DNA from 2 places in the Streptomyces sp. NPDC002181 genome. Region 1 is predicted to be linked to the other one. Evidence: riboswitches for the same ligand, from Rfam matches in the RefSeq annotation. Region 1 holds a riboswitch; the other holds the start of a gene.

What was found. A riboswitch is a leader RNA that binds a small molecule or an ion and turns the genes downstream of it on or off. The one in region 1 is predicted to bind cobalamin.
Region 2: another riboswitch for cobalamin. It lies ahead of ACFYXV_RS02555 (ribonucleoside-diphosphate reductase subunit alpha); the one in region 1 lies ahead of cobN (cobaltochelatase subunit CobN).

Annotation. Positions count from the first base shown of each region.
Region 1 is NZ_JBIASC010000002.1:669,325-676,612, forward strand. Features, by position in the region: gene cobM (precorrin-4 C(11)-methyltransferase) at 1-162, shown strand, start outside; gene ACFYXV_RS09180 (cobalt-precorrin-6A reductase) at 152-922, shown strand; gene ACFYXV_RS09185 (hypothetical protein) at 965-1,633, shown strand; gene ACFYXV_RS09190 (precorrin-2 C(20)-methyltransferase) at 1,683-3,188, opposite strand; gene ACFYXV_RS09195 (precorrin-8X methylmutase) at 3,185-3,832, opposite strand; gene cobG (precorrin-3B synthase) at 3,829-5,220, opposite strand; cobalamin riboswitch at 5,360-5,497, shown strand; gene cobN (cobaltochelatase subunit CobN) at 5,530-7,288, shown strand, end outside.
Region 2 is NZ_JBIASC010000001.1:557,306-564,593, forward strand. Features, by position in the region: gene ACFYXV_RS02530 (GntR family transcriptional regulator) at 150-914, shown strand; gene ACFYXV_RS02535 (carbon starvation CstA family protein) at 1,122-3,275, shown strand; gene ACFYXV_RS02540 (YbdD/YjiX family protein) at 3,272-3,469, shown strand; gene ACFYXV_RS02545 (Uma2 family endonuclease) at 3,518-4,102, opposite strand; gene ACFYXV_RS02550 (GNAT family N-acetyltransferase) at 4,181-4,681, shown strand; cobalamin riboswitch at 4,726-4,857, shown strand; gene ACFYXV_RS02555 (ribonucleoside-diphosphate reductase subunit alpha) at 4,997-7,288, shown strand, end outside.

The DNA.
Region 1 (7,288 bases):
GACGAGCTGATCCTGCGCGGCACGCTGGAGGACATCGCCGCGCAGGTGAAGGAGGCGGGCCTGGTCCGCACCGCGGTCATCGTGGTCGGCCGTACGCTCGGCGCCGAGCAGTTCCGCGACAGCCACCTCTACTCCGCCGAGCGCGACCGGCATGCCTGCTGAACCGGCCCCCCTCCCGGCCCACCACGTCCTGATCCTGGGCGGCACAACGGAGGCGCGCCGCCTCGCGGAGGCGCTGGCCGCCGACCCCTCCTGCCATGTGACCACCTCGCTGGCGGGCCGGGTCGCCTCACCGGTGCTCCCGCCGGGCGATACGCGGATCGGCGGCTTCGGCGGCATCGCGGGCCTGGCCGCCTGGATCGTCGCCCACGACGTCACCCGCGTCGTGGACGCCACCCACCCCTTCGCGGAGCGGATGAGCTTCCACGCCGCCGAGGCGCAGGCGCTCACGGGGGTGCCGCTGCTGGCGCTGCGGCGCCCCGGCTGGACTCCGCGGCCGGGCGACGACTGGACCTTCGTGGACTCGCTCGACGAGGCGGCCGTACGGCTGCCCCGCCTGGACTCCCGCGCGTTCCTGACCACCGGCCGCATGGGCCTGCACACCTTCGCGCACCTCACCGACACCTGGTTCCTGGTGCGTTCGGTGGACCCGCCGGACGCGCCGGTACCGCCGCGGCTCGAAGTCCTGCTCGACCGGGGCCCGTTCACCTTGGAGGGCGAGCGGGAGCTGATCGCGCGGCACCGGATCGACGTCCTGGTCACCAAGGACAGCGGCGGCTCCGCGACCGCCCCCAAACTGACCGCGGCCCGCGAGGCGGGGATCCCGGTCCTGCTGGTCCGCAGGCCCCGGGTCCCGGAGGGCGTCGCGGAGGCGGGGGACACGGACACGGCCCTGGAATGGCTCGGGGCGGCCCGGGCCTGACCCGCCCGGCTGTTGTCGGCGGCTGCTCCTACTCTCTTCGGTATGAGCGCCACCACCTTGCTGATCCACGACGGCTCCGCCGCACCCGATGCCCCCGTCACCCGTGTCGGGGGCCTTCCGCTGGCCCCCGCGGGCACCCCGTGGCCCACCTGCACGGCCTGCTCGGGGCCGCTGCAGTTCATCGCGCACCTGGTCCTCGACGGCGGGCGCGGGGTCCTCGCCGTCTTCATGTGCGCGAACGACCCGGGCGGGTGCGAGGAGTGGAGCGCCACGGCCGGCGGCAACAGGGCGTACCTCTTCCCGCCGGCCGGGCTCGTGCCGATACCGCTGCCCGCGCTCCCCGCCTCCGAGGACGGGGACACGGACGAGGAAGCGGACGAGGAGGACGACGAGGACGTCCGGCAGCCCGGGGCGGTCCGTACCGTCGAGCGGGTGGCGGTGGCCGGGCCGGAGTACGGGGCCGCGGCCAAGGCCTGGTCCGAGCGGAGCGGGCGCCCCCGGCGCCACGTCCTCGGTCAGCTGGGCGGCGTCGCCGACTGGCTCCAGTACGACGAGACGCCCGATTGCGCGGGCTGCGGCCGTCCGATGGAGTTCGTCGCGCAGCTGGAGGAGGGTCCGGATCCCCTGACCGCCCCCAACTTCGGCTCCGGCAGCGCCTATGCGCACGCCTGCGAGCCCTGCGGCCGGGCGGCCTTCCTCTGGCAGTGCTGAGCCCCGGCCCCGGACGTGTCGCCACGCCCGGGGCCGGCCGGCCGGCCGGTCAGAGCTCCGGGTAGCGGCGCGGGGTCCACGTGACGCGGGAGCCGTCCGGCCGCTCGGTGACCTGTGTCTGCGAGGAACCGATCAGCAGGATCGTGCGCATGTCCACCTCGGACGGCTCCAGTTCGCCGAGCGCGAGGATGCGGACCGACTGCTCCGGGCCGCCCACGTCCCGCGCGACCACCACCGGGGTCCGCTCCGAACGCAGCTCCAGCAGCAGCTCCTTGGCCTGGGCCACCTGCCAGGTCCGGCTGCGCGAGCCCGGGTTGTACAGGGCGAGCACCAGGTCCGCCGCGGCGGCGGCGCGCAGCCGCTCCGCGACGACCTCCCACGGCTTGAGCCGGTCCGACAGGGAGATGGTGGCGTAGTCGTGGCCGAGCGGGGCCCCGGCCGCGGCGGCCGCCGCGTTCGCGGCGGTCACCCCCGGCAGGACCCGTACGGGCACGTCCTTGTACTCCGGCTGCCCGGCGACCTCAAGGACTGCGGTGGCCATGGCGAAGACGCCCGGGTCCCCGCCGGAGACCACGGCCACGCGCCTGCCGCGCCGGGCGAGGTCGAGCGCGAACTCGGCGCGCTCCGACTCCACCTTGTTGTCGGAGCCGTGCCGGATCTGGCCCGGCTTGGCGGGGACGCGGTCCAGGTACGTGGTGTACCCGACGAGCACCTCGGCGTCGGCCAGCGCACGCCGCGTCTCGGGGGTGAGCCAGAGCGGTCCGGCCGGTCCCGTGCCGACGACGGCGACCTCGCCGGGCCCGGACGGCACGCTGCCCGGGTTGCCGATGCGGCTGGGCACCACGGCGACGGCGAAGTACGGGACGCTGTCGGGGTCGGTGTCGGCGAGGACGCCGGTCCGCTCCCCCTCCATGGTCGCGCGTTCCACGTACCGGGCCTCCGCGAGGCGGCCGCTGCCCTCCATGGCCCGGCGCACGGCCGGGAAGGTGCGGCCGAGCTTCATCACGACCGCGGAGTCGGTGGCGGCGAGGCGGGCGGTGAGCTCCTCCTCGGGCAGGGTGCCGGGCAGGATCGTCAGCACCTCCTCGCCCTCGACGAGCGGGGTCCCGAGGCGGGCGGCGGCGGCGCTCACCGAGGTCACGCCGGGGATCACCTCGGCCTCGTAGCGGTCGGCGAGCCGCTTGTGCATGTGCATGTACGAGCCGTAGAAGAGCGGGTCGCCCTCGGCGAGCACGGCGACGGTCCGCCCGGCGTCCAGGTGCGCGGCGAGGCGGGCGGCGGAGGCCTCGTAGAACTCCTCCATCGCGCCCTGGTAGCCGCCGGGGTGGTCGGTGGTCTCGGTGGTGACCGGGTAGACCAGCGGCTCCTCGATGTGGTCGGCCCGCAGGTGCTTCGCGGCGATCGAGCGGGCGATCGAGCGGCCGTGGCGGGCGCTGTGGTACGCGATGACCTGCGCCTCGGCGATCACCTCGACGGCCCGCAGGGTCATCAGGGAGGGGTCGCCCGGGCCGAGCCCTACGCCGTACAGCTTCCCGGAGGTGGTTGCGCTGCTCATTCTTCCTCGCTCGCGATCGCGTTGACGGCGGCGGCCGCGATGGCGCTGCCGCCGCGCCGGCCGCGCACGATCAGGTGGTCGAGCCCGGAGGCGTGGGCGGCGAGCGCGTCCTTGGACTCGGCGGCGCCGATGAAGCCGACGGGGACGCCGATGACGGCGGCGGGGCGCGGGGCGCCCTCCTCGATCATCTCCAGCAGCCGGAACAGGGCGGTCGGCGCGTTGCCGACGGCGATCACCGATCCCTCCAGCAGCCCGCGGTCGCGCCAGACTTCGAGCGCGGCGGCGCTGCGCGTGGTCCCCATCCTGGCGGCGAGGGCCGGCACGGCGGGGTCGGAGAGGGTGCAGATCACCTCGTTGCCGGCGGGCAGCCGCTTGCGGGTGACCCCGCTGGCGACCATCTGGACGTCGCACAGGATCGGCGCGCCGGCGTGCAGCGCGGCCCGTGCGCGGAGCACGACCTCCGGGGTGTAGCCGAGGTCCCGGGGCAGGTCGGTCATTCCGCAGGCGTGAATCATGCGCACCGCGACCTGGGCGACGGAGGCGGGCAGCCCGGAGAGGTCCGCCTCGGCGCGGATCGTGGCAAAGGACTGGCGGTAGATGGCCGCGCCGTCCTTCTCGTACTCGAACACTGTGTACTCGCTCATTTCTTCGCTGCGTCGTGGGAGGTGGTGCGGCGTACGGCCGCGAGGGCCGCGGGAAGTTCGGAGGCCGGGACGCCCCGGCGCGGGGTCTGTCCGGCCGCGGAGAGGTCGTACCCGTCGGCGGTGGCGACCACGTCCGCCCAGGCGGTGCCGCGGGGGTGCCCGCACCGGCGCTCGCAGCCGGACCAGTGCACGGGCAGCAGGCGGGTCCCCTGCGCCGGCGTACGCACCCGTGCCCGCGCTTGTTCCCGTTCCCGTTCCTGCGCCTGCGCCTGCGCCTGCGCCTGCGCTACGACGGCACGCGCGTCGGCGCGCACGTCGGCGCGGGACTTCGCACAACCGGGCTGCCCGGTACAGGCGGTGACGGACCGCCAGGGATCGTCGGAGCCGGTCACGAGTCCGGCTTCGGCGAGGGCGGCGAGCGCCTCCCCGGCGGCTCCGGCGGGCAGGCCGGGGACGACGATCCCCCGCCAGGGGGTCAGGCGGATACGGCCGGTCAGCGCGGCCAGGGCGCGCCACTGCGCGGTGCTCAGACGGCCCAGCGGCGCCAGCACGCTGAGCGCGGCGGCGCCGCCGGGCCCCTCGACCACACCCGGTTCGGGGGCCGGTCCGCGCAAGGAGGCGGCCGCGGAGCCCGGCGCGGCGGGGGCCGGGATCCCGGCGGCGGCCAGCCTCCCGCCCAACCCCTCGCGGTCCAGGGCGTGTTCCGCGGGCAGCTCCGACACCCGCCAGGCCCGGGTACCGGCCGCCCGGACGGCGTCCAGGAAGTACTCCGCGGCCACGAGCGCGGCCTTCGGCGCGTCGGCCGCGCCGACGAGCAGCGCGTCCGCCGGGTCGGCGGTCCACAGCAGCGCCCGGTCCCCGCCCCCGTCCCGGACGGCGGTCAGGTTCACATCGGCGTCGAGCGAGGTCACGTCCCCGCGGCCGTCGTCGAGGGCGAACAGGAAGCGCCCCGACAGCCCGGCCGCCGGCGCGCTCGCGCACAGCAGCCGGTCCAGCTCGGCGACCCAGGGGGCCACGTCGGGCAGACCGCGCCGGTCCAGGCCGGTCAGGGGCGAGGCGACGATGTTGCGGACCCGCTCGTGGGTGGGCGCGGGCAGCAGCCCGGCGCGTACGAGCACGCCCCGCAGCTCGCCCCCGCAGCTCGCGCCGAGCCCGCGCAGCTGCGCGTTGCCGCGCGAGGTGAGGTCGACGTGCCCGTCGCCGAGCCGGTCCGCCGCGTCGGCCAGGAGCAGGGCCGCGTCCGCGTCGAGCATCCCGCCGGGTATCCGGATCCGGGCCAGGTACCCGTCGTCCGCCGCGTGCAGCCGCAGCGCACCGGGGCAGGCGTCACCGCGGTCACGTATGACCGGTTCGTCCCGCACTGCGGCGGAAGGGGGCTGGGGCGGCATGGCGGCGAGCATACCCACGATTGACCGACCTCGACCTGTGTCCGTCACCACCCTCCCCCTGCGCCCCACCCTCCGCCCGACCTGCCCCGATCCGCTCCCCGTGCGCGGACCACCCCCACTCCCGGCCAGGGAGAACGCCACCTAAGATGACCCCCGGCGGAGCCACGTGGCCCGCTGGGAGGAAGCCCGGTGCGAATCCGGCGCGGTCCCGCCACTGTGAACCCGCGGAGCGATCCGCCGGGTGAGTCAGGAACTCCCGCTGTCCACACTGCCCGGGGCGCGGAAACCCCGAGGAAGGCATGCCGCCGCATGATCCTGCTGCTGTCGACGTCCGACACCGATCTGCTCAGCGCCCGCGCCGCGGACGGCCCCGTGCCGTACCGGTTCGCGAACCCCTCCCGCCTTCCCCTGGACGACCTGCCCGCCCTGCTCGACGGCGTCGACCTGGTCGTCGTACGCCTCCTGGGCGGCCTGCGCGCCTGGCAGGACGGCCTCGACCTGCTCCTGGCGCCGGAACAGACCCGCCCGGTGGTCGTCCTCACCGGCGAACAGGCCCCGGACGCCCAGCTGATGGAGGCCTCGACGGTCCCGATCGGCATCGCGGCCGAGGCGCACGGCTACCTCGCGCACGGCGGCCCCGCCAACCTGGACCAGCTGGCGCGCTTCCTCTCCGACACCGTGCTGCTCACCGGCCACGGCTTCGAGCCGCCCGCCGCGGCGCCCACCTGGGGCCCGCTGGAGCGCACGCCGGTGCGCCCGTACGGGCCGCGCATCGCGGTGCTGTACTACCGCGCCCACCAGATGAGCGGCAACACCGCCTTCGTGCACGCGCTGTGCGACGCGATCGTGGAGACCGGCGGCACGCCCGTACCCCTGTACGTGTCCTCCCTGCGCGCGCCGGAGCCGGAGCTGATCGCCGAACTGGAGTCGGCGGACGCGATCGTCACCACGGTGCTCGCGGCAGGCGGCACCAAGCCCGCCACGGCCTCGGCCGGCGGCGACGACGAGTCCTGGGACGCGGGCGCGCTCGCCGGGCTCGGCGTGCCGATCCTGCAGGCCCTGTGCCTGACCGGCTCGCGCAGCGCCTGGGAGGAGAACGACGAGGGCCTCTCCCCGCTCGACGCCGCGACGCAGGTCGCGGTCCCGGAGTTCGACGGCCGCCTGATCACCGTCCCGTTCTCCTTCAAGGAGCTCGACGAGGACGGGCTGCCGGCGTACGTGGCCGACCCCGAGCGCGCCGCCCGCGTCGCCGGGATCGCCGTCCGCCACGCCCGGCTGCGGCACATCGAGCGGCGCGACAAGAAGGTCGCGCTCGTCCTGTCCGCGTACCCCACCAAGCACTCCCGCATCGGCAACGCGGTCGGCCTCGACACCCCGGCCAGCGCCGTGGAGCTGCTGCGCACCCTCATCGCGGGCGGCTACGACTTCGGCCCCGTCGAGGAGGTCCCGGGCCTGGTCTCGGGCGACGGCGACGAGCTGATCCGCGCCCTGATCGAGGCCGGCGGCCACGACCAGGACTGGCTGACCGAGGAGCAGCTGGCCCGCAACCCGGTCCGCATCCCGGCCGCCGACTACAAGCGGTGGTTCGCCGAGCTCCCCGCCGAGCTGCGCGAGAGCGTGGAGCAGCACTGGGGCGAGGCGCCGGGCAACATGTTCGTGGACCGCTCCGCGAACCCGGAGGGCGACATCGTCCTCGCGGCGCTGCGCCGCGGGAACCTGCTCGTCCTGATCCAGCCGCCGCGCGGCTTCGGCGAGAACCCGATCGCGATCTACCACGACCCCGACCTGCCGCCCTCGCACCACTACCTGGCCGCGTACCGCTGGATCCAGGCACGGGCCGAGGACGGCGGCTTCGGCGCCGACGCGATGATCCACCTGGGCAAGCACGGCAACCTGGAGTGGCTGCCGGGCAAGAACGCCGGCCTGTCGGCTGCCTGCGCCCCGGACGCCGCGCTCGGCGACCTCCCCCTGATCTACCCGTTCCTGGTCAACGACCCGGGCGAGGGCACCCAGGCCAAGCGCCGCGTGCACGCCACCCTGGTCGACCACCTCGTGCCGCCGATGGCGC
Region 2 (7,288 bases), on a different contig from region 1:
AGGGTCTAATGAGCGGGTGATCGGTCCGTTACCGGACCGACACCTGGGGGAGGGAGGAGGCCTGTCCTCCCACCCGTGTCACGATGTGACCGCACATATCGGAGGAGCCGGTGACGGCAGCGAAACTGGAGTCGGGAAGGCGGGCGGCGATGTCCACCGAAGGGGCGACCACCGAGCCGGAAGGCGGGGCGGCCACTCGCACGGCGCGGGTGCCCAAGTACTACCGACTCAAGCGGCACTTGCTCGACATGACCGAAACACTGCCCCCGGGCACGCCGGTGCCGCCGGAGCGCACGCTCGCGGCCGAATTCGACACCTCCCGCACCACCGTGCGCCAGGCTCTCCAGGAGCTCGTCGTCGAGGGCCGGCTGGAGCGCATTCAGGGCAAAGGCACCTTTGTCGCGAAACCGAAGGTCTCGCAGCCGCTCCAACTGTCCTCGTACACGGAGGACATGCGGGCGCAGGGTCTGGAGCCCACCTCCCAACTCCTGGACATCGGCTACGTGACGGCCGACGACACCCTGGCCGGGCTCCTCAAGATCGCCACGGGCGGCCGGGTGCTGCGCATCGAGCGACTGCGCCTCGCCAGCGGCGAGCCGATGGCCATCGAGACCACCCACCTGTCGGCCAAGCGCTTCCCGGCGCTGCGCCGGTCGCTGGCGAAGTACACCTCCCTCTACACGGCGCTGGCCGAGGTGTACGACGTACGGCTCGCCGAGGCCGAGGAGACGATCGAGACCTCCCTGGCCACCCCGCGCGAGGCGGGCCTGCTGGGCACCGACGTCGGCCTGCCGATGCTGATGCTCTCCCGCCACTCCCTCGACGCCGACGGCGAACCGGTGGAGTGGGTCCGCTCGGTGTACCGCGGCGATCGTTACAAGTTCGTCGCCCGACTCCAGCGCCCCGCCGTCTGATTCGTAGTTGACTCTCGTTCCGCTATACGGACGGGGGCTTACGTTCACCGGGCGCGCCCCCGTAGATTCCCTGCCTTTACGCAGATGATCAACGAGGGGACGAGGATCATGCCGGAACCGGAAGCAACTGGTACAGAACGGAACACGGCGAGTCCGGGCACGGCCGCGGACTCGCCTTCCGCACCGGGCAGTGGCGCGCCAGGGGGCATGAGCCCGAAGTCCGTCGCCGTCTGGGTGCTCGTCGCCCTCGTCGGGGCCCTCGGCTGGGGCATCCTCGCCCTCTCGCGCGGCGAGGAGATCTCGGCCGCCTGGCTGCTCGCCGCCGCACTGGGCTCGTACGCCATCGGCTACCGCTTCTACGCGCGGTTCATCGCCGACCGGGTCCTGAAGGTGGACAAGACGCGGGCCACCCCGGCCGAACGCCTTGACAACGGTGTCGACTTCCACCCCACCGACCGCCGCGTGCTGTTCGGCCACCACTTCGCCGCCGTGGCCGGCGCCGGCCCTCTGGTCGGCCCCGTGCTCGCCGCCCAGATGGGCTACCTGCCGGGCACCATCTGGATCGTCGCGGGCGTCATCTTCGCGGGCGCCGTCCAGGACATGGTCACCCTCTTCTTCTCCACCCGCCGCGACGGGCGCTCCCTCGGCCAGATGGCCCGCGACGAGATCGGCCCGGTCGGCGGAGCCGCCGCCCTGGTCGCCGTGTTCGCCATCATGATCATCCTGCTGGCCGTGCTCGCCCTGGTCATCGTCAACGCGCTGGCGCACTCCCCCTGGGGCGTGTTCTCCATCGGCATGACCATCCCGATCGCCCTCTTCATGGGCTTCTACCTGCGCGTCCTGCGCCCGGGCCGGGTCACCGAGATCTCCGTCATCGGCGTGGCGCTGCTGCTGCTCGCCATCGTGGCGGGCGGCTGGGTCGCCGATTCCTCACTGGCGAGCACCTTCACGCTGGAGAAGGAGACGCTGGTCCTGTGGATGGTGGCGTACGGGTTCATCGCCTCGGTGCTGCCGGTGTGGATGCTCCTCGCGCCCCGCGACTACCTCTCCACCTTCATGAAGGTGGGCACCATCGCCCTGCTCGCCATCGGCGTGGTCGTCGCCATGCCCACCCTGAAGATGCCCGCGGTCACCGATTTCGCCGCCCGCGGGGACGGGCCGGTGTTCGCCGGGTCGATGTTCCCGTTCGTCTTCATCACGATCGCGTGCGGGGCCCTGTCCGGCTTCCACGCGCTGGTCTCCTCGGGCACCACCCCCAAGATGATCCAGAAGGAGACCCAGGTCCGGGTCATCGGCTACGGCGCGATGCTGACCGAGTCCTTCGTCGCCGTCATGGCGATCATCGCGGCCTGCATCATCGAGCCCGGCCTCTTCTTCGCGGTCAACTCCCCCGCCGGCGTCGTCGGCACCACGGTCGAGACCGCCTCGCAGGCCGTGACGAACTTCGGCTTCGCCATCTCGCCCGAGTTCCTCGCGCAGGCCGCGAAGGACGTCGAGGAAACCAGCCTGCTGTCCCGTACGGGCGGGGCGCCGACGTTCGCACTCGGAATGTCGGAGATCTTCTCCTCCGTTGTCGGAGGCGCCGGGCTGAAGGCGTTCTGGTACCACTTCGCGATCATGTTCGAGGCACTGTTCATCCTGACCACCCTCGACGCGGGCACCCGGGTCGGCCGCTTCATGCTCCAGGACACCCTCGGCAACGTGCACAAGCCCTTCAAGGACGTGAGCTGGAAGCCCGGCGTGTGGCTGGCCAGCGCGGTGGTCGTGGGCGGCTGGGGCTACTTCCTGTGGGTCGGCATCAAGGACCCGCTGGGCGGCATCAACCAGCTGTTCCCGCTCTTCGGGATCGCGAACCAGCTCCTCGCCGCGGTGGCACTGGCCGTCTGCACCACGCTGCTGGTCAAGTCCGGCCGGCTCAAGTGGGCCTGGGTGACCGGGGTCCCGCTGGCCTGGGACGTGGCCGTCACGCTGACCGCGAGCTGGCAGAAGGTGTTCTCCGAGGACGTCAAGGTCGGCTTCTTCGCGCAGCGCGACAAGTACCAGACCGGGATCGACGCCGGGAAGGTCCTGCCGCCCGCCAAGAACATGGGCGAGATGCACACGATCGTCACCAACGCGACGGTCGACGGCGCGCTGTCGGCGCTGTTCGCGATCCTGATCGTCATCGTGCTGCTGGACGCGGCGCGGACCTGCCTGAAGGCGGTCGGGAGCCCGGAGGCGGTCAGGCTGTCCGAGGTCCCGTGGACCGAGTCGAAGATCATCGCCCCGGCCGGGCTCATCGCGACGCCCGAGGAGCGGGCGGAGCTCGCCGCCGCCGGCCTGGACTCGGGCGGCGGCCGCGCGAAGGAGCCGGTGGCGTGAGCGGGGTCCGCGCGGCGCTGGCGAAGGCGCGGTTCTTCGTACGGGAGTTCTCGGGCGAGGCGGCGTACGACCGCTACGTCGCCCACGCCCGTACGCACGACCCGGACGCGGAGGTCATGACCCGCCGCGCCTTCGAACGCGCCCGTACGGACTCCCGCGAGGCGGACCCCCGCGAGGGCTTCCGCTGCTGCTGAGCACGTACGTGAAGGGCCCCGCCGAATCGGCGGGGCCCTTCGGCATCCTCAGCGCACCCAGTCCTTGAGGACCTCGGTCTGGAGGGTGATGCCGACGGGCTCGGGGAGCTCGACGTCCTTCCCGTACGCCACGATGTGGGTGCTCTCGTACCGTCGGCCGTTGGGCTGGCTGTAGACGGAGATCTCGCACTTGGCCCGGTCGATCAGCAGGTAGACGGGAATGCCCGTCTCCGCGTAGGCGCGGGGCTTCTCGACGTGGTCCCGCCGGTGGGTGTCCGAATCCCACGAGGTCACCTCGACGGCCATGAGGATCGGGTCGGGGTCGACCCAGTCGCCCTGCCCGGCGAATGCCTTGGAAGGCGCCAGCACCGCGTCCGGGATGGCCCGCCCTCCCCGGTACGCCTCGGCCTTGATCCCCTGTCCCCCGTGCAGCCAGAGCTCCGGCCGGTACTGCATGCAGATCCGCGTGAGCCACTCGATGATCGTCTGGTGATCGCCGTCCGGCATGGCCTTGCTCCTGATAACCCCGTCGATGAACTCCAGCCGCGTCCCCTCCCTCTCGCGGGCCGCTATGCGCGCCACGGCTTCGAAGTCCTCGGTCAGCATGTGGGGCCGGTCTGTCATCACGGTCATGCCTCGCTCGCCTTCCTCGACGGTGCTGTCTTCGACGATAGCGCCGGGCACCGACAGCCGTCCGGCACACTCGACCGCATGGACATCGTGATCAGGGAAGCGCTGGCGGCGGAGTACGGGACGCTCGGGGAGATCACCGCGCAGGCCTACCTCGGGGACGGGCTGCTGACGTTCGGCGAGGACGATCCGTACCTCGTGCGGCTGCGCGACGTGGCCGGGCGCGCCGCCGACGGGGTGATACTCGTCGCCGCGACGGGCGAGGGCCGGCTCCTCGGCGGGGTGGCCTTCGCCGCGCCCGGGAGCCCGCTGTGCGACATCGCCGGACCCGGCGAGGCCGAGTTCCGGATGCTGGCCGTCGCTCGGGAGGGCCGCGGGCGGGGCGCCGGGGAGGCTCTGGTGCGGGCCTGCATCGACCGCGCCCGGGCCGTCGAGGGCGTACGGCGCCTCGTGCTGTCCACCACGGACGACATGACCGGCGCCCACCGGATCTACGGACGGCTCGGTTTCGTGCGCTCGCCGGAACGGGACTGGGAGCCCGTCCCCGGCCTCCCTCTGCGCACGTACGGTCTCGAACTGTAGCCACGCCGACACAACATCTAGGGGGTCGCGCAGGAGGGGGCCCCCACATGTATGCTCATGCTCGCTGTCGTCGCAGGGGAATCCGGTGCGAATCCGGAACTGTCCCGCAACGGTATGAAGTACACCCATTGGTGTCACCGCAAGTCCGATGACCTGCCGACAGTGCGCCCGGCTCGACCGAACCGGGTGTCGATACGTCCGGGCCTCGCGGTTGGGCCGGTGGACGCCGCGCGGTGCTGCCTTGCCCTGCCCGCGCGCGCCCGCTCGCGCCGACGCCGCAGGTGTCCCGGAGCCGAGCGAGGGAGAGCTCCCCCCGTGACCATCGCGCCTTCCGCACCGCGCGCCGAGTCCGACCCGTCCGACACCGGAATCGAGACCGGGGGACCTGGGGCCGCGCTGCTGCGGACCCTCACCGAGCTGACGGCCGACCTCCCCGACACTGACCCCGGCCGGGTCGCCGCCGCCGCGCTGCGCGGACGCAGCGCCGCCGCCGACGAGGCCGAGCTGCGCGCTCTGGCCACGGAGGCCGCCGCCGGTCTCATCTCCGAGGACCCGGCGTACTCCCGGCTCGCCGCCCGGCTGCTGACGCTGGCCGTCGCCGAGGAAGCCGCCGGCCAGGGGGCCACCTCCTTCTCCGCCTCCGTCGCGGTCGGCCACCGCGAGGGCCTCATCGCGGACCGCACCGCCGCGTTCGTGGCGCTGCACGCGAACCGCCTGGACGCGCTGGTCGAGCACACGCTCGCCGAGGGCGCCGACGACCGCTTCGGCTTCTTCGGCCTGCGCACCCTGCACAGCCGCTACCTGCTGCGCCACCCGATCACCCGCCAGGTCGTCGAGACCCCGCAGCACTTCATGCTGCGCGTGGCCTGCGGCCTCGCCGAGAACGACACCGTCCAGGCCGTCGAGGAAGTGGCCTCGCTCTACCGGCTGATGAGCCGCCTCGACTACCTGCCGTCCTCCCCCACGCTCTTCAACTCCGGCACCCGGCACCCGCAGATGTCCTCCTGCTACCTGCTGGACTCCCCGCTGGACGAGCTCGACTCGATCTACGACCGGTACCACCAGGTCGCGCGTCTGTCGAAGCACGCCGGCGGCATCGGCCTCTCGTACTCGCGCATCCGCGCCCGCGGTTCGCTGATCCGCGGTACGAACGGCCACTCCAACGGCATCGTGCCGTTCCTGAAGACCCTCGACGCCTCCGTCGCCGCCGTGAACCAGGGCGGCCGCCGCAAGGGCGCCGCCGCCGTCTACCTGGAGACCTGGCACGCGGACATCGAGGAGTTCCTGGAGCTCCGCGACAACACCGGCGAGGACCAGCGCCGCACGCACAACCTGAACCTGGCGCACTGGGTGCCGGACGAGTTCATGCGCCGCGTCAACGCGGACGCCGACTGGTCGCTGTTCTCCCCGGCCGACGTGCCCGAGCTGGTCGACCTGTGGGGCGACGAGTTCGACGCCGCCTACCGCAAGGCCGAGGCGGACGGCCTGGCCCGCAAGACCATGCCCGCCCGCGACCTGTACGGCCGGATGATGCGCACCCTCGCGCAGACCGGCCAGGGCTGGATGACCTTCAAGGACGCCTCCAACCGCACGGCGAACCAGACCGCCGAGCCGGGCACCGTCGTCCACTCCTCGAACCTGTGCACCGAGATCATCGAGGTCACCAACGACGGCGAGACGGCGGTCTGCAACCTGGGCTCGGTCAACCTGGGCGCGTTCGTCCTCACCGAGACCGGCGAGATCGACTGGGAGCGGCTGGACGAGACCGTCCGTACGGCCGTCACCTTCCTCGACCGCGTCGTGGACATCAACTTCTACCCGACCGAGCAGGCCGGCCGCTCCAACGCCCGCTGGCGTCCGGTGGGCCTGGGAGCGATGGGCCTCCAGGACGTCTTCTTCAAGCTGAAGCTGCCGTTCGACTCCCCCGAGGCGAAGGCGCTGTCCACCAAGCTCTCCGAGCGCATCATGCTGGCCGCGTACGAGGCCTCCTGCGACCTCGCCGAGCGCAGCGGCCCGCTCCCGGCCTGGGAGCAGACCCGCACCGCCCGCGGCGTCCTGCACCCCGACCACTACGACGTCGAGCTGAACTGGCCCGAGCGCTGGGACGCCCTGCGCGCCCGCGTCGCGAAGTCCGGCATGCGCAACTCGCTGCTGCTGGCCATCGCGCCGACCGCGACGATCGCCTCGATCGCCGGCGTGTACGAGTGCATCGAGCCGCAGGTCTCCAACCTCTTCAAGCGCGAGACCCTGTCGGGCGAGTTCCTCCAGGTCAACGGCTACCTGGTGGAGGAGCTGAAGAAGCTCGGCGTGTGGGACGCGCAGACCCGCGAGGCGCTGCGCGACTCCTCCGGCTCCGTCCAGGGCTTCGGCTGGATCCCGGCCGAGGTGCGCGAGCTGTACCGCACGGCGTGGGAGATCCCGCAGCGCGGTCTGATCGACATGGCGGCGGCCCGTACGCCGTACCTCGACCAGTCGCAGTCGCTGAACCTGTTCCTGGAGACGCCGACCATCGGGAAGCTGTCCTCGATGTACGCGTACGCCTGGAAGCAGGGTCTGAAGACCACGTACTACCTGCGCTCGCGCCCGGCGACGAAGATCGCCCGTGCC